One region of the Rhizobium sp. N621 genome, then DNA from elsewhere that is predicted to be linked to it. Evidence: predicted binding sites of a transcription regulator. Region 1 holds the regulator's gene; each other region holds the start of a gene.
What was found. Region 1 encodes LexA, which represses DNA repair genes until DNA is damaged. Its sites were predicted from a motif close to TGTTCNNNNTGTGTTCNG; they were not measured.
Positions count from the first base shown of each region.

Region 2: a site for LexA is predicted at 1,706-1,723, ahead of AMK00_RS14465 (ATP-dependent helicase). Genes of this name have one in related genera too.
Region 3: a site for LexA is predicted at 1,685-1,702, ahead of AMK00_RS03035 (ATP-dependent helicase). Genes of this name have one in related genera too.
Region 4: a site for LexA is predicted at 1,638-1,655, ahead of AMK00_RS14750 (ribonuclease T2 family protein). Genes of this name have one in related genera too.

Region 1 is NZ_CP013495.1:2,000,619-2,004,830, reverse strand. Features, by position in the region: gene kdsA (3-deoxy-8-phosphooctulonate synthase) at 1-429, opposite strand, end outside; gene AMK00_RS09780 (VOC family protein) at 426-1,322, opposite strand; gene lexA (transcriptional repressor LexA) at 1,521-2,240, shown strand; gene AMK00_RS09770 (ComEC/Rec2 family competence protein) at 2,221-4,212, opposite strand, start outside.
Region 2 is NZ_CP013495.1:2,961,382-2,965,593, reverse strand. Features, by position in the region: gene AMK00_RS14465 (ATP-dependent helicase) at 1-1,663, opposite strand, end outside; gene AMK00_RS14460 (VOC family protein) at 1,877-2,353, shown strand; gene AMK00_RS14455 (PrkA family serine protein kinase) at 2,758-4,212, shown strand, end outside.
Region 3 is NZ_CP013495.1:622,589-626,800, reverse strand. Features, by position in the region: gene AMK00_RS03055 (DUF982 domain-containing protein) at 148-393, shown strand; gene AMK00_RS03050 (hypothetical protein) at 621-884, opposite strand; gene AMK00_RS03045 (BON domain-containing protein) at 943-1,203, opposite strand; gene AMK00_RS03040 (hypothetical protein) at 1,381-1,647, shown strand; gene AMK00_RS03035 (ATP-dependent helicase) at 1,750-3,810, shown strand; gene AMK00_RS03030 (MBL fold metallo-hydrolase) at 3,936-4,212, opposite strand, start outside.
Region 4 is NZ_CP013495.1:3,026,967-3,031,178, forward strand. Features, by position in the region: gene ettA (energy-dependent translational throttle protein EttA) at 1-785, opposite strand, end outside; gene AMK00_RS14750 (ribonuclease T2 family protein) at 883-1,623, opposite strand; gene AMK00_RS14755 (alpha/beta fold hydrolase) at 1,850-2,800, shown strand; gene AMK00_RS14760 (DMT family transporter) at 2,814-3,770, shown strand; gene AMK00_RS14765 (CaiB/BaiF CoA transferase family protein) at 3,787-4,212, shown strand, end outside.

The DNA of each region.
Region 1 (4,212 bases):
ATTGACGGCGCGGCCGGTCCTGGCGGCTGCGATCAGAAGGTCGGTCTGACGGCAGAGGAAGGCCGGGATCTGCAGGACATCGGCCACCTTGGCCACCTCGGCGCATTGCTCGGCCGTATGGACGTCGGTTATGACGGGAAAACCGAATTCCTTCTTGAGGTCGGCAAAGACCTCCATGCCTTTCTCCAGGCCGATGCCGCGCTCTGCCGAGAGCGAGGTGCGGTTCGCCTTGTCGAAGGAGCTCTTGTAGACAAGGCCTATGCCGAGCTTGCCGCAAAGCTCCTTCAGCGTGCCGGCGACCATAAAGGCGTGATCGCGGCTCTCCATCTGACATGGGCCGGCAATCAGCGACAGGCGGGCGGTATTGGAAAAGGTGACCTGGCCTTCGCCTTCGCCGATCCTGACTTCGGAATTCGTGTCGGTGCTCATCGTTTTTCCTCGAAGGCGAAGAGCGCACCCTGCCCGGGCGTGGGCTTCACCAGAATGCGGTTGTTCTTGCGCGTGTAGGTCACCCCGTTAGCAGCCAAATGCGCTTCTGTCACGGCAAGATCGGCGACAGTGAAGAGGATTGCCCGGCCGCGCAGGCCACGATCGGCGGAGGAGACGACAAGCTCGAAATAGGCCTCCAGCCCTTCCGGCGTCATCAGGCTGATCTTCGCATTCGATGCCGCGATATTCACGCCGAAACCGGTTTTCTCCGCCGCCGCCTGCCCTATCGCAAGTCCGACGAAAGCGGCGAATGCCGCCGGGTCCGGCGCACAAAGCGCGATCTCGGCAATACCGATCACGCCATTGGCATGCGTCTCCAGCGCGGCGCGATCTGTCGGGAACGAATTGATGCGCTGGCAGGTAAAGAGAAAGAAATCGGGGGCGCGCAAATCAGCTGCAAAGGCCAGCTTGAAGCTGCCGACGCTCTCCGAACCATCCGGCATCCGCATCGGCCGGCTGAATTGCAACATCTCACCGGCGCTCGCGCCGTTGCCGACGAAGCGCTTATGATCGACGCCGGCATCCTCGCTGAGGAAGGCCAGCGCAGAAAGTCCCTCCTCGCCGCAGCGGAAACGAAAGGCGCGATTGCGGGCAATGAAGACATTGCCCTGGCGGGCCGCTGCCTCGCTCTCCTCGATGCTCGCAACGCCAAGCGGCTCCAGATAGGTCTTGTCGGCGAAAAAGACGCAGGCATTCTCCGTTCCGAAGGGATGGCGCGCATCAGCGGCGACGGTGAAACCGAGCTTGCCGAGCCTTTCACGCGCCAGATCGATATTGACCACGGGCAGCACGACATGATCCAGCGGGTGTGATTTGGCGGAATGCGCGTTCATGAATATCCCTCCTGAAACCGGCAAGAGATGTGCGACAGCACCTCGCTCAATGCAAGACATGTGCACCAATCCGGCGAATGAAAATAAAAATCTCGACGAGTTGCCACGAAGTTTTACGGAAATTTAGCTACTTGCGGAACACATATGGAACATATAGTGTCTGTTCTGGATTTGTTTCAATCACGGGGTCTGACGTCGATGCTCACGCGCAAACAACAGGAGCTTCTCCTTTTCATTCATGAGCGCATGAAGGAATCCGGCGTCCCTCCCTCTTTCGACGAAATGAAGGATGCCCTGGATCTCGCCTCGAAATCCGGAATCCACCGGCTGATCACGGCGCTCGAGGAGCGCGGCTTCATTCGCCGCCTACCGAATCGCGCCCGGGCGCTTGAAGTGATCAAACTTCCGGAGGCCTATAACCCCAGCCTTCAACAGCGCCGCGGTTTTTCGCCGAGCGTCATCGAGGGCAGCCTCGGCAAGCCCCAGCCGGTCGCCGCCCCCGCTGCGCCAAAGCCGGTCGCCGACAATGGCAACTCCATCTCCGTGCCGGTCATGGGACGTATCGCCGCCGGCGTTCCGATCTCGGCGATCCAGAACAACACCCACGACATCGTCGTTCCCGCGGATATGCTCGGCTCCGGTGAGCACTATGCGCTGGAGGTCAAGGGCGATTCGATGATCGATGCCGGCATCTTCGACGGCGATACCGTGATCATCCGCAACGGCAGCACCGCAAGTCCCGGCGATATCGTCGTTGCCCTCGTCGACGACGAGGAAGCAACGCTGAAGCGTTTCCGCCGCAAGGGTGCCTCGATCGCGCTCGAGGCCGCCAACCCGGCCTACGAGACCCGCATCTTCGGACCCGACCGCGTCAAGGTGCAGGGCAAGCTCGTCGGCCTCATCCGTCGCTATCACTGACGCCGGATGGGCCGGAATCGGTAAAACGATCGTTGCGCCAATCATAGGCGCGATGGCGCATCCATGGTCGCGACAAAGCATCGAAGGCGGTGGTGACCTCCAGGTCGGCACCGGCGAAGCGCAATTCGACGGAACCGGTCCTGCGCAGCGTCTCGCCGGTGAAAAGCGTGCCGCCTGAACGGCAGCTGTCGAAGCGCAGACGGACCGAGGTCACGACGATATCGGCCGTATCGCAGGCCGGACCGAGATAGGCGGCATTGTCGATGACGGTGACGATATGGCCATTGCCGAGTCTTGATGTGCACCAGGCCTTCTTGACGCAGGAAAAGCGGTTTGCTTCACCGCCTGCTGCGGCTGCCCGCATCGCTGCGCTCGCTTCGTTCTGCTGATCGCGGGAAAGCCTGACACGGCGGTCTTCTCCTTCCGGCGGGATAGCCGGACCATCCAGCATCTTCGGCGGATCATGTGTCGGCAGGACCAGCGCTCGCTGCCACTGGTCGAAGATGAAATCCGGCGGGTTTTCACGGTTGGAAGCTATTGCCTCAGCCGCGACGACCGCAACCAGACTGCCATCCTCCGAAATCACCAGATCCGGCGGCCGGGGAAGCGGCAGAAGCAGCACGATGAGCGTCGAGATGGCGATGATCGATGTGCCGACATGGCGCAGCCGGGTGCGCAGCAGCGTCAGCAGCAGAAAGCCTGCCACCGCCACTGCGAAATACCAGGCGGGCAAGCGGCCGACGCCGATATCACCGCCCCAGCCGGACACCGTCTTGGCGACCGCAATCACCAGATCGAGGCCGAATCCCACCACCTTCCAGAGTGGAGCGTCCACACCGAAAGGCATGAGCAACATCGCCAGCAACCCGGCCGGCATGACGATGAAGGAGATGATCGGCATCGTCGCAAGGTTTGCCGGCAGGCCGTAAGCCGTCAGGCGATGAAAATGCTCGATCGAAAACAGTGCGGTGGAAAAGCCGCCGATCAGCGAGGTCAGGAAGACGCCGCCGAAGAAACCGGCGACGGCAACCACCGGCCTGATGATCGGCAGTTTCAGAAAAGCGCTTTCGCGGACACGCCTGTCCTTCCACAGCTGATAGCCCGATACCAAAGCCAATGTCGCGGCAAAGGACATCTGAAAGCTCGGTCCCAATACTTCAGAAGGTGAAATGGCGATGATGATGAGCGCAGAGAGAACGATATTGCGCAGGCTGATCGACGGCCGATCGAAGAAGACGGCAATCAGCATAATGGCCATCATGATAAAAGCGCGCTCGGCCGAAACCCCGAAACCGGAGATCAGGTAATAGGCGGTGACGGCGATGAGCGCGCCGGCGGCGGCGATCTTCTTTGTCGGATAGGCTTGGGCGACACCGGGAAAGAGACTGAGCAGCATCCGGAAACCGACGAAGAAAATGCCGGCCGACAGCGCCATGTTGAGGCCCGAGATCGCGACGATGTGGGCAAGGCCGGACTGGCGTAGCGCCTCCGTCGTCGTCTTCGAGATGGCGCGCCGTTCATCCGTCACCAGGGCAGCGGCAAAAGCGCCGGTGTCGCCGGGCAGGATCGATCTTATGCGGTCGCCGATGCTACTGCGCAGCCGGTAGAGCCATTCGAGCAGCGCGTCCGTCGACCTGTCCGCCTGCGGGCCTGCCTCCAAGTCGAGTTTCTCCGGCGCACCGTAGAAGAAACCGTTGGCGCCGATGCCGTCGAAATAGGCACCGAAGGAGAAGTCGTTGAGCGCGGGAAGTGCGGGGCCGGCCGGCGGCGTCAGCCGTGCCTTGCCGGTAATGATGTCGCCGATCTCGAAAGGCGCATCGGCGCCCCGGACGATCGCGGTGATGCGTCTCGGCGGCCGTTTCAGCTCCGGCGCCTCGGTGCCGGTGACGGCAAGAATGTAGCGCCAGCGCCCGCGGCCGTCGCCTTCCCGCCGTTCGACACGGCCGGTCACCGTCGTCGTCACGGATGAATC
Region 2 (4,212 bases), 960 kb from region 1:
TGTCGTTCTTCCACATGTCGGTATAGCCGGACTCTTCGAGGATCTGCTCGGCAAGTTCGGTATGCGGTGTGTTTTCAAGCAGTTCCTGCCATCGGCGGAAAGATTGAATCACGTCGAAGAGGGCTTTGCGCGCCTTCGGCTTCAGCTCGTCCGTCTCGATGATGTCGGCGGCGGCCGCCAGCATCGGGACGTCGCGGGCGCGGGCATAATCATGTAGCGCGCGCACCGTCGTATCGCCGAGGCCGCGCTTCGGCGTGTTGATGATACGTTCGAAGGCGAGGTCGTCGGCCGGTTGTGCGACGAGCCGAAAATAGGCCATGGCATCGCGGATTTCGAGGCGCTCATAGAAGCGCGGGCCACCGATGACGCGGTAGTTAAGGCCAAGGGTGACGAAGCGATCTTCGAATTCGCGCATCTGGAAGGAGGCGCGCACGAGGATCGCCATGTCGTTCAGCAGATGCTTGCTGCGCTGGAGTTGCTCGATCTCCTCGCCGATGGCGCGGGCTTCCTCCTCGGAGTCCCAGGACGCGTGAACCTGCACCTTGACGTCGTCGGGATCGGCGCGGTCGGTGAATAGCGTCTTGCCCAGGCGGCCTTCATTGTGGGCGATCAGGTGGGCGGCCGCGCCGAGGATATGTTCGGTCGAACGGTAGTTGCGCTCCAGCTTGATGACTTTGGCGCCGGGGAAATCCTTCTCGAAGCGCAGGATATTGTCGACCTCCGCGCCGCGCCAGCCATAGATCGACTGGTCGTCGTCACCGACGCAGCAGACATTCTGCGGCTCGCCCTTGGCGCGCTGGGCCAGCAGCCTCAGCCACATATATTGGGCGGTGTTGGTATCCTGATATTCGTCGACGAGGATATAACGGAAGCGGCCGTGATATTCCTTCAGGAGATCCGGGTTCTTGCGGAAGATCGTGATCGGATGCATCAGCAGGTCGCCGAAATCGCAGGCGTTCAGCGTCGTCAGGCGCGCCTGATAGGCGAAATAGAGTTCGCGGCCGCGGCCATTGGCAAAGGCGCGGGCATCACCCTCGGGGATATCGGCGGGGCCGAGGCCCTTGTTCTTCCAGGTGTCGATCATGCCGGCGAATTGCTTGGCCGGCCAGCGCTTGTCGTCGAGGCCTTCGGCCTGGATCAGCTGCTTGATCAGGCGCACGACGTCGTCGGTGTCGAGAATGGTGAAACCGGAGCTCAGGCCGACGAGCTCGCCATGGCGGCGCAGGAGCTTGACGCCGATCGAGTGGAAGGTGCCGAGCCAGGGCATGCCTTCGACGGCGCCGCCGACGAGCAGGGCGATGCGCTCCTTCATCTCGCGCGCGGCCTTGTTGGTAAAGGTGACGGCGAGGATCTGCGACGGGAAGGCGCGGCCGGTATTGAGGATATGGGCGATGCGGGTCGTCAGCACGCGCGTCTTTCCGGTGCCGGCGCCGGCGAGCACGAGGACGGGGCCTTCCAGCGTTTCGACGGCTTCGGTCTGTTCCGGGTTCAATCCGGCGAGATAATCCGGCCGCTTGCCGCCGTCACGGGCCGCCATGGCGCGTGCGGCGATGCCGCCGCCGGCGGCTGGCCTTCCGGCAGTTGCGACAGACGGCTGCGGCTTGCGCGCCACTTCGCCCGGCTCTTCGTCGAAGAAGGGAATATCGTCGAAACTATTGCTCATGGCGCGTAATGTAGTGATTCGGGAAGGAAAGACCAGAAAAGATGTTCTGCTTTCATTCTGGAATCACCGCTATTGCAGCGGTGTGGGCGGCGAGGCCGCCGCGGGTGGGCGGCGAAAAAATTCCGATTGCAGCCTGTCGGAACGGGCGGCGACCAGACGTCCTCGAAGCATCGGACAGAAGTCCGGGATACTCGCCAACTAAGGAGGCTGTCCATGCCCAAGGTCATTTCAAATCTCTGGTTCGCGGAGCAGGCACGCGAAGCCGTCGAATTCTACGTGTCGATCATTCCGGATTCCAGGATCGGCCGCACCACCGTACTTCCGGCGGAAACGCCGAGCGGTCCTCCCGGCAGCGTCGAGCTGATCGAGTTCACGCTTGGCGGCCAGGCCTTCCTGGCGATGAAGGCCGGTCCGCTCGACAGCTTCAATCATTCCTTTTCGATCGCGATCCTGCTGGAGAGCCAGGCGGAGATCGATCGGATATGGGATGCCTTCCTCGCCAATGGCGGCACGCCGGAGGCCTGCGGCTGGCTGAAGGACCGCTGGGGGCTTTCCTGGCAGATCGTCCCGCGCGCTCTCTCCGAGATGATCGCCGACGAAGATCGCGAGCGGGCAAGGCGCGTCACCGAAGTCATGCTCGGCATGGTCAAGATCGATGTGGCTGCGCTGGAGAAGGCATTCAACGGCTAAAAGTGCCAGCGTATAATAGGAACATACCGGGCGCGTGGCGACGTTCGCCCGGTCCCATGCTGCGGGAGCGCGCTGGGTGCCCTGCTGTCAGAGCCGGCTTGCTCTCACCGGCGGGCCGATTGCCGAATTTCCACGGCTCGAATCACGGGCGCCATTGCACACCTTTTTGACATTCATGTCACGTCGCTAAATGTGCTGATATGCCAATGACCCTTTTCTCAACTACAATGGGAAACAGTTTCGCGGAGTAAAAAAATTACCGGTGAATGCACAATTTTGTGCATTGCTACAAACGGCCGGTCAGCGTCGAATATACCTACGAAACTATTGATTCTTAGGAACGCCGTGGCCATCTCGATGGTTATACGGCTTAGAGCCTGCGGCATAACCTTAATGGAGGTCCCATGCTGAGTGAATCCGTATTCGATGCGTTCACACGCAGTTATGAAGCGCGCCGCGAAAGCGACATGTCGGTTTCGGAATATCTCGATCTCTGCAAAACCGAACCGATCGCCTATGCGAACGCGACCGAGCGCCTGCTGGCTGCAATAGGCGAGCCACAGATGGTGGACACTGCCAAGGACGCCCGCCTCGGCAGAATCTTCATGAACAGGACTATCCGGGTTTATCCCGCCTTTGCGGGTTTTCACGGCATGGAAGAGACAATCGAACGCATCGTCTCCTTCTTTCGGCATGCGGCGCAGGGGCTCGAGGAGCGCAAGCAGATTCTTTATCTGCTCGGTCCGGTCGGCGGCGGCAAGTCGTCGCTGGCGGAGCGGCTGAAGCAGTTGATGGAGGTTCATCCGATCTACGTGCTGAAGGCCGGTGACGAGATCAGCCCCGTGTTCGAAAGCCCGCTCAACCTCTTCGACCCGGAGACGATGGGTTCGCTCCTGCAGGAGCAGTATGGGATCCCGCTGCGGCGTCTGAACGGATTGATGAGCCCGTGGTGTCTGAAGCGGCTCGACGATTTCGGAGGCGACATTTCCCGGTTCCGCGTCGTCAGGATACAACCCTCGCGACTGCGCCAGATCGCAATTGCCAAGACCGAACCTGGAGATGAGAACAACCAGGACATCTCCTCGTTGGTTGGCAAGGTGGATATCCGCAAGCTGGAAACCTATTCTCAGAACGATCCGGACGCCTACAGCTATTCGGGCGGCCTGAACCGCGCCAATCAGGGCGTGCTCGAATTCGTCGAGATGTTCAAGGCGCCGATCAAGATGCTGCATCCGCTGCTGACGGCAACGCAGGAGGGCAACTATATCGGCTCCGAGAATATCGGCGCCATACCTTTCTCCGGCATCGTCCTTGCGCATTCGAACGAGGCGGAGTGGCAGACCTTCAAGGCCAACAAGAACAATGAGGCTTTCATCGACCGTATCTGCGTGATCAAAGTTCCCTATTGCCTGAGGGTGACAGAGGAACAGAAGATCTACGAAAAGCTGATCGAGGGATCGGAACTGGTGGACGCGCCATGCGCCCCGGCAACGCTCGAAATGCTGGCGCGTTTCTCCGTCCTTTCGCGCCTACGCAAGCACGAGAATTCGACCTTCTTCTCGAAGATGCGCACCTATGACGGGGAGAGCCTGAAAGAAAGCGACCCGCGCGCCCGCAGTGTCCAGGAATACCGGGATGCTGCCGGCATCGACGAAGGCATGGACGGAATATCGACCCGCTTCGCCTTCAAAGTGCTCGCCTCCACCTTCAATCACGACACCACGGATATCGGCGCCGATCCCGTCCATCTGATGTATGTGCTGGAACAGGCGATCCGTCGCGAGCAGTTTTCCGACGATGTCGAGAAGCGTTATCTGGAATTCATCAAGGCCGATCTTGCGCCACGCTACGCAGAGTTC
Region 3 (4,212 bases), 1.4 Mb from region 1:
CAGGCTGGCATTTCGCCTTATCGGCAACAAACGATTCACCATTGTTGACCGCAAAAATCTCGCTAGAATGGCTATCAGGGCGGCGTCTCGCCTGAGGATAGGTGGGCGCAGCACACTTGGTTCTGTCGAAACCCTGGAGGAGCATCGATGGCAACTGAAAAATGGCACGACCCGGTCAAGGTCGGTTTCGAAGGCGCTGACCTCAAAACCGTCAACGGGCCGTTCGATGCGCTCAAATGTCTGGCGGATCTCTGGCCGAGCGCACGCGGACTGCATTATATCAAGGCGCGCAGTACCTGTCGGGCAGCACTCGACGGGCGCAAGAGCGTGGAAGAGGCAAGGGCCGAGTTCCTGGCGGCGGCCGAAGAGGCGAAGCTGAAGCTGCTGCATTAACACGGCAGGGAACGTCCGGCTGTTTTTCGATTTGTTCGGCAAAGCGTGCCGGAACGAGACATTGTGTAATTTTCACTTAACCCTGGATCGAGCAGATGCCGGATTTTGGCGCAAAGGGCGTTGCGCCCGGGACAGCTGTTTCGATAGAAAACACGCAGCCATCATGATGATGGTCAGAGGCTCGTCACCGGAAACGCCGGCGAGCCTCGTTCGGACAACCCCGTTTGTCAGCAGCCCGCGTCGCCGGCATTCTCCACCTCGACATAACCGACACCGATGATCGTGCCGTCAGCCGCGCGGATGAAGGACGGCAGATAATGCGGCTCGGCCGGCTGGCAGGCGACGGTGGCGGTGGCGGTATAGTCGTTGAGCGCGATCTGATCCTTCGGAAGCGCGGAATAGTTCGCGCCGGTTTCGAGCGAGGCATAGGCCGAGCCGGCAAAAATGCCGATGATCAGGGTGGACGCCCAGAGGCGAAGAAGCGTTTGCATGAGGCTCTCCAGCGTTTCAGATCCGGCATTTCAACACCCGGCAGCGCACTTGGTTCCCTCAGCGCCGCAACAGGCGGTTATGCACATGGCCGCGGCCGACGATGCTTTCGGCGATCTCGGCCGACCGCTCGACATCGCCATGCCGACGCACGAAACCTTCGAGGACGATATCGGCGCCGAGCGTGCTGACGATGATTTCGCGCGCGTCGAGATCGCCGGCGGCATGAAGGGCGCTCTCGACCGAAGCGCGTGTGGCCGCCTCGCCATGGCCCTGCCGGCCGGGTTCGTCATGGTCGGGGAATACAGGAAACCCGATCACTTAAGCGTCTCCTGAGGTGGGTATATAAGGGTTAACGCCGCAACAGGGCTTTCGTTGCGGTCCGCCGATCTCGACGGGATGGTCGCGCAGGATTTCTGCGGGCCAGGCTTGGCCGACCCTTGGCGGAAGCTGCTGCGGCTTCCATATCTGGCTGCAGTCGAAAGAGGGATGACGACGATGAAAGTGCTTCTGCCCGTTTTGTTTGCCGGAATATTGCTCGCCGGCTGCTCCTCGGCCGATAGCCCCGCGCTGGATCCCATTCCGGGCAGCATCACCTATGGCGGCCAGCCGCGCACGAAGCTCACCAAATCGCCGGTCGGCAGCGCCGTCCACCACCAGTTCTACAACGGGACGGGCCAGCGCGTGGAAGAGACCTATATTCTTCAGCCGGATCGCAGCCTGAAGCTGGTGCGGCGCGTGGTGGGGCCGGATTTCCCCGATTGAGACTTGCGCCGTTCCAGGCTTGACAGCGGCTGAAATCGCGAACATTCAAGGAACATCTAATCTTTCCGCAGTGATTCTGCGGGAGCCCGACCGGACGGCTGGATGTATCTCGAAAAGCTCAATCCCCAGCAGCGCATGGCCGTCGAGCACGGCACGCTCACCGACGGCAGCCACATTGCCGGGCCGCTGCTGGTCATTGCCGGCGCCGGCTCGGGCAAGACGAATACGCTGGCGCATCGGGTCGCCCATCTGATCGTCAAGGGCGCCGATCCGCGCCGCATCCTGCTGATGACCTTTTCACGCCGGGCCGCCGCCGAAATGGCGCGCCGCGTCGAGCGCATCTGCCGCAACGTGCTCGGTTCGAATGCCGGCGTAATGGCCGATGCGCTTGCCTGGTCCGGCACCTTCCACGGCATCGGCGCGCGGCTCTTACGCGACTATGCCCAGCAGATCGGCCTCGATGCCGATTTCACCATCCATGACCGCGAAGACAGCGCCGATCTGATCAACCTGATCCGCCACGATCTCGGCTTCTCCAAGACGGAAAGCCGGTTTCCGGCCAAGGGCACCTGCCTTGCCATCTATTCGAGGGCGGTGAATTCGGAAACCGCCCTCGACCAAGTGCTGCGCGACGCCTTTCCCTGGTGCGCGGCGTGGGAAAAACAGCTGCGCGAGCTTTTCGCCTGCTATGTCGAGGCCAAACAGAGCCAGAATGTGCTCGATTACGACGACCTTCTGCTCTACTGGGCGCAGATGGTCGGCGAGAGCGTGATTGCAGAGGATATCGGCAGCCGCTTCGACCATGTGCTGGTCGACGAATATCAGGACACCAACCGGCTGCAGGCCTCGATCCTGATGGCGCTGAAGCCCCAAGGCCAGGGCCTGACCGTCGTCGGCGACGATGCGCAGTCGATCTATTCCTTCCGCGCAGCGACAGTGCGCAACATCCTCGATTTTCCCGCAGCCTTCAGCCCGCCCGCCAATATAGTCACGCTCGACCGCAACTATCGCTCGACGCAGCCGATTCTGACAGCCGCCAATGCCGTCATCGATCTCGCCTCGGAGCGCTTCACCAAAAATCTCTGGACCGAGCGGCAATCCTCCGAGCGGCCGCGCCTCGTGACGGTGCGCGACGAGGCCGAGCAGGCGCGTTACGTCGCCGACAAGGTGCTCGACAATCGCGAGGAGGGCCTCAAGCTCAAGCAGCAGGCGGTGCTGTTCCGCGCATCGCATCACAGCGGTCCGCTGGAGGTCGAGCTGACCCGGCGCAATATTCCCTTCGTCAAGTTCGGCGGGCTGAAGTTTCTCGACAGCGCCCATGTCAAGGACATGCTGGCGGCGCTTCGCTTTGCGCAAAATCCGCGCGACCGAGTGGCGGGCTTCCGGCTGATGCAGATCCTGCCGGGCGTCGGCCCCTCGACGGCCCAGAAGGCGCTCGACCTGATGTCCGAGGATGCGAGCCCGCTGTCGGCGCTGGCCGCCATGCCGGCGCCGCCGCGCTCCGGCGAAGACTGGACTGATTTCGTTTCGATGCTGCAGGAGATGAAATCCGGCAAGGCCGGCTGGCCGGCGGAAATCGAGCTGGCGCGGCAATGGTACGCGCCGCATCTGGAACGGCTGCATGAGGATGCGGCGACGCGGCAGGCCGATTTGTTGCAGCTCGAGCAGATTGCCGGCGGTTATGCCTCGCGCGAGCGTTTCCTCACCGAACTCACCCTCGATCCGCCGGATGCGACGAGCGATCAGGCCGGCGTGCCGCTGCTCGACGAGGATTATCTCATCCTCTCGACCATCCACTCGGCCAAGGGCCAGGAATGGACGCGGGTCTTCATGCTGAATGTCGTCGACGGCTGCATTCCGAGCGATCTTGCCGTCGGCGCCACCGCCGAAATCGAGGAAGAGCGCCGGCTGCTCTATGTGGCGATGACGCGCGCCCGCGACGGTCTCGACCTCGTCGTGCCGCAGCGCTTCTTCACCTACGGGCAGAATGCGCAGGGCGACCGGCACGTCTATGCCTCGCGCAGCCGCTTCATTCCGGCGACCCTGCTGCAATTCTTCGAGGCCTGCAGCTGGCCGCAGGTGAAATCGGATGCCGCCGCGCAAGCCCAGGCGCGGCAGGTGCGCATCGATGTCGGCGCCCGTATGCGCGGCATGTGGCGGTAATGCATGTCGCCCGGAAGTGTGCAGCGGTTCCGGGACAACGACATGCATAAAACCAAAGACTAAAGCGCGCCGCAGGCAATCCGATCCTGCAGCGCGCTTTGGTTCGTCCCTGACCTGGCAGGTGCTCAGTAGTCCCAGAACACCGGCACCCAACGGAAGACGTCGCCGTCGAGCGCCACCCGGCCGACCGACGGGAACGGCAGGTGGGTGGCCACCAGCTGTTCGCCGTTCGCCGCCAGCTCCCTGAGAAGATCGATGCGCACGCGAGCGGCCTCCTCGGGATCGTGTTCGAAACCATTGTACCAATCGGGGTGCTCGAACCCGACCGCAAACACGGCATCGCCGGCGAATGTCAGGCGGTCGCCGCCGGATGCCAGGCGGACCACGCTATGTCCGGGGGTA
Region 4 (4,212 bases), 1.0 Mb from region 1:
GCCTTCTGGCGCGATGCCTCTTCGCGGTTTTCCTGCAGCATGCGCTTGGCCTTGGCCTGCAGATAGGCGGAGTAGTTGCCTTCGTAAGGGATGCCGCGGCCGCGGTCGAGTTCGAGGATCCAGCCGGTGACATTGTCCAGGAAGTAGCGGTCGTGGGTAATCATCATCACGGCGCCGGGATAGTCGCGCAGATGCTTTTCGAGCCAGGCGATGGTTTCGGCATCCAGATGGTTGGTCGGCTCGTCGAGCAGCAGCAGATCGGGCTGCGAGAGCAGCAGGCGGCAGAGTGCGATGCGGCGGCGCTCACCACCGGACAGGCTGGTGACTTCGGCATCGCGCGGCGGGCAGCGCAGGGCTTCCATCGCCATCTCGACCTGACTTTCCAGATCCCAGAGGTTCTGGCTGTCGATGATGTCCTGGAGCTTCGCCCCCTCTTCCGCGGTCTCGTCCGAATAGTTCATCATCAATTCGTTATAACGATCGACGATCGCCGTCTTCGCGGCAACACCTTCCATGACGTTCTCGAAAACCGTCTTGGTGGGGTCGAGTTTCGGCTCCTGCTCGAGATAGCCGACCGTGGCACCCTCGGCGAGCCAGGCTTCGCCGGTATACTCCTTGTCCTGGCCCGCGATGATGCGCAGCACAGTGGATTTACCGGCCCCGTTCGGTCCGAGGATGCCGATCTTGGCATCCGGGTAGAAGGAAAGGTGGATGTTCTCCAGGATCTTCTTGTTGCCATAGGCCTTGTTGAGGCCGGACATATGATAGATGAATTGACGTGCCATGCTGCGCTGCTCCGGGCGGGAAACTTCGTTTCGTGCCGCTATGTAGGCGAAACAGCGCCTGTGAGCAACGCCGAAACCCGTTTACGCCGGATTCCGGTCAGAAGCCCGCCGCATCGACAACGCCCTCGTCACAGCCGAACGAGGTTTTTCCCGCCCCCTGGATCAGATCGGCAAGGCCCGCGCTTTTTGCCGATGCCGCTCCCGCATCCGCAGACAGGCCGATCGTCAACTCGCTGATCACCCTGACATTGCCAGCTCGCCGGCAGCTCATCTTGACGCGCTCGCCCGCACCCGGCCCGAAGCTCTTGTCGAAAGCAGCCTTGATCGCTTCGGCCTTGACCGTCTTGCCGATATTGGCGGCAAAGAGATCGCGCACGGCCGATGCGTTGAGAGCATCCACCAGATGGACACCGACGCCGAAATAATCCTCCACACTCAATTTCGTGCAGGTCCCATGCTTTGTCCATTCGTGCCGTTCAAGGCCGGACTGCGTGCCGGGCATCGCCTTTGCCAGCGCCGCCTGCGTTTCGGCCGAAAGCGTCACTTCCGGCAATGCAGCCCATTTACCGTCCTTGTCAGCAGCCTTCTGATCGTCGCTGACGCCGCAATAATCCTGCCGCATCGGCCAGAGGCCGTGCAGCGAGAAATTCGTCGCGTCATGGCGCTCGCCGGTCTGGCTTGCGCATTCGGGCTTCTTCTGGTTCGTCTGGCAGAAGGCGGGCTGCCAGCTCGCCGCAAGAATGAAACGGGTACGTCCGTCGGCCTCCTGCGCCATGGCGGCGCCGGCAAGGGCTATCGATACGGCGAACGTCAAGGTACGCAACTGCATGCTGCTCATTTCAACCCCCATATTAGAACAATGCACGAACAGATAAGCACAAAGAGTAAACATCAGCAACCCTGAATCGCAACGTTCCCGTATTTTGTTATCGATTGCATCTAACGCTTTAAAGTCACACAAAGGACGTTCCATCACTTTGAGTTGAAGCATGATTCCTCAAATCGATTTCGCATTAAGAAATTATGCGCTAGCGATCTGTTCTGCTGCGGCAGGGAGGATCCGAATGTTTTCTGAAACGCAATGGCTCTCCGTGCCGGGAGCATCGCTGGCCTATCACCATGCCGAGGCCACCGGCCCCGCTTGCGGCATTCTGCTGATATCGCATGGCTTGGCGGAGCACTCGAAGCGGTATCGCCGCTTTGCCGAGGCAATGGCGGCGCGCGGCTATCACGTTTATGCCCACGATCACCGTGGCCATGGCGAGACGACAGCGCCCGATGCCCCGATCGGCCGCTTCGCGCGGCGCGATGGCGTCGGACGGGTGATCGGCGACATCATTGCCATGCGCGCTCACGCGGTCTCGCGCCATCCCGGCCTGAAGGTGATCCTCTTCGGCCATTCGATGGGTGGCCTCATCGCGCTCAATGCCGCCGTCACCGCCCCGGACGACTTCAACGCGGTCGCCGTGTGGAATTCGAATTTCGCCGTCGGTTTTGCCGGCCGCGCCGCCCAGGCGATCCTTATCGCCGAACGCATGCTGAAAGGCTCGGACGTCCCGAGCGGCCTCCTGCCGAAACTCACTTTCGCAGCCTGGGGCCGGTCCATTGCCAACCGCCGCACCGAATTCGACTGGCTGTCGCATATGCCCGGCGAAGTCGACAAATATGTCGCCGACCCTCTTTGCGGCTTCGATGCCTCGGTTTCGCTCTGGCTCGACGTCTTCGAACTAACCTTCCGCGCACCGCAAAAGATCCATCTCGACCGGCTGCGGCGCGACCTGCCGATCCATCTGGTCGGCGGCGCCGAGGATCCGGCGACCGAGCGTGGAAAAGCGGTAGCCTGGCTGTCAAACCATTTGAAAGGCCAGGGCTTCTCCCGTATCAGCACTGAGATATATCAGGACACGCGGCACGAAACACTGAATGAGATCGGCGCAGAGGCAGCCATTGCCGCCTTCGCGGACTGGTGTGACGGCGCGGTCGGCAAGAGCCGGAACGGCCAAAATCCCGGATAACGAGAATTCCACCATGAGCAGCACCTCCGCCCGGCCCGTTTCATCCCCCTCCGACGTGACGACGGGGCTTGCCCTGATGTTTCTTTCGGTGATGTTCTCGCCGCTTATCGATATCTTCGCCAAGCTTGCCGTCGTCACCGTGCCCTCCGCCGAGGTCACCGCCGGCCGTTTTGCGGTGCAGGCATTCTGCATGCTGCCGATCGTCATATGGCGGCGCAGCTTTGACGATTTCTCCTGGCGCCAGAGCCTGTTCCATGCCATCCGCGGTCTGATCATCACCATTTCGATGATTTGCTTCGTCACCACGCTGAAATATATGGCGGTCGCCGACGCGATCGCGATCTTCTTCGTCGAGCCGATCATCGTGACGATCCTCGGCGGCATTTTCCTGAAGGAAACGATCGGCTGGCGGCGCTATACCGCTTGCGGCGTCGGCTTCTTCGGGGCGATGCTGATCATCCAGCCGAGTTTCAACGAAGTCGGCTACATCGCGCTCCTGCCCGTCCTCACCGCGCTCTGCATCGCCATTTTCGTGCTGATGACGCGCGTCCTGTCGCACAAGGAAGATCCCTGGGCAATGCAGTTTCAGATGGGCATCTGGGGCCTGATCTTCTGCGCCGTCCTGCTTTTTGCCGGCGATGGCAGCGGCTCCGATATCTTCGATCCCGTCATGCCCGTAGGCAACGCCTGGTTCTATGTCGCCGGCGTCGGCGCCATGGCCGCGATAGCGGGCATCTTCGGCGTCTACGCCTATCGCGCCGCACCGGCTTCGACGCTGGCGCCGCTGCAATATTTCGAGATCGTCTCGGCCACGATCTTCGCCTGGCTTGTTTTCGGCGACTTTCCGGATGCGATCAAATGGCTCGGCATCATGATCATCATCGCCTCCGGCATCTACATCCTCTGGCGCGAGCGCCGCTTTGCTTCCAAACCCGTATCCGATACATCTGAGGTGACGCCGGCGCCGTAGATTGCCTGGGAGGACCATGACCGAGAGCCTGACGAAAAAACCGCCGCTTGCCGGTATCCGGGTGATCGAGCTCGCCCGCGTGCTCGCCGGTCCCTGGGCCGGACAGATGCTCGCCGATCTCGGCGCCGATGTCATCAAGGTCGAAAATCCCGATGGCGGCGACGATACGCGCCAATGGGGCCCGCCCTTTGTCGAAGGTGCCGACGGCGAAAATCTCTCGGCCGCCTATTACCATGCCGCCAATCGCGGCAAACGCTCCATCGCCGCCGACCTGAAAAGCCCGGAAGGCCAGGATCTCGTCCGCCGGCTGGTCTCCACTGCTGACGTGGTGATCGAGAACTTCAAGGTCGGCGGGCTTGTCAAATACGGGCTCGATTACGACAGCCTGCGCAAACTGAACCCGAAGCTCGTTTATTGCTCGATCACCGGCTTCGGCCAGACC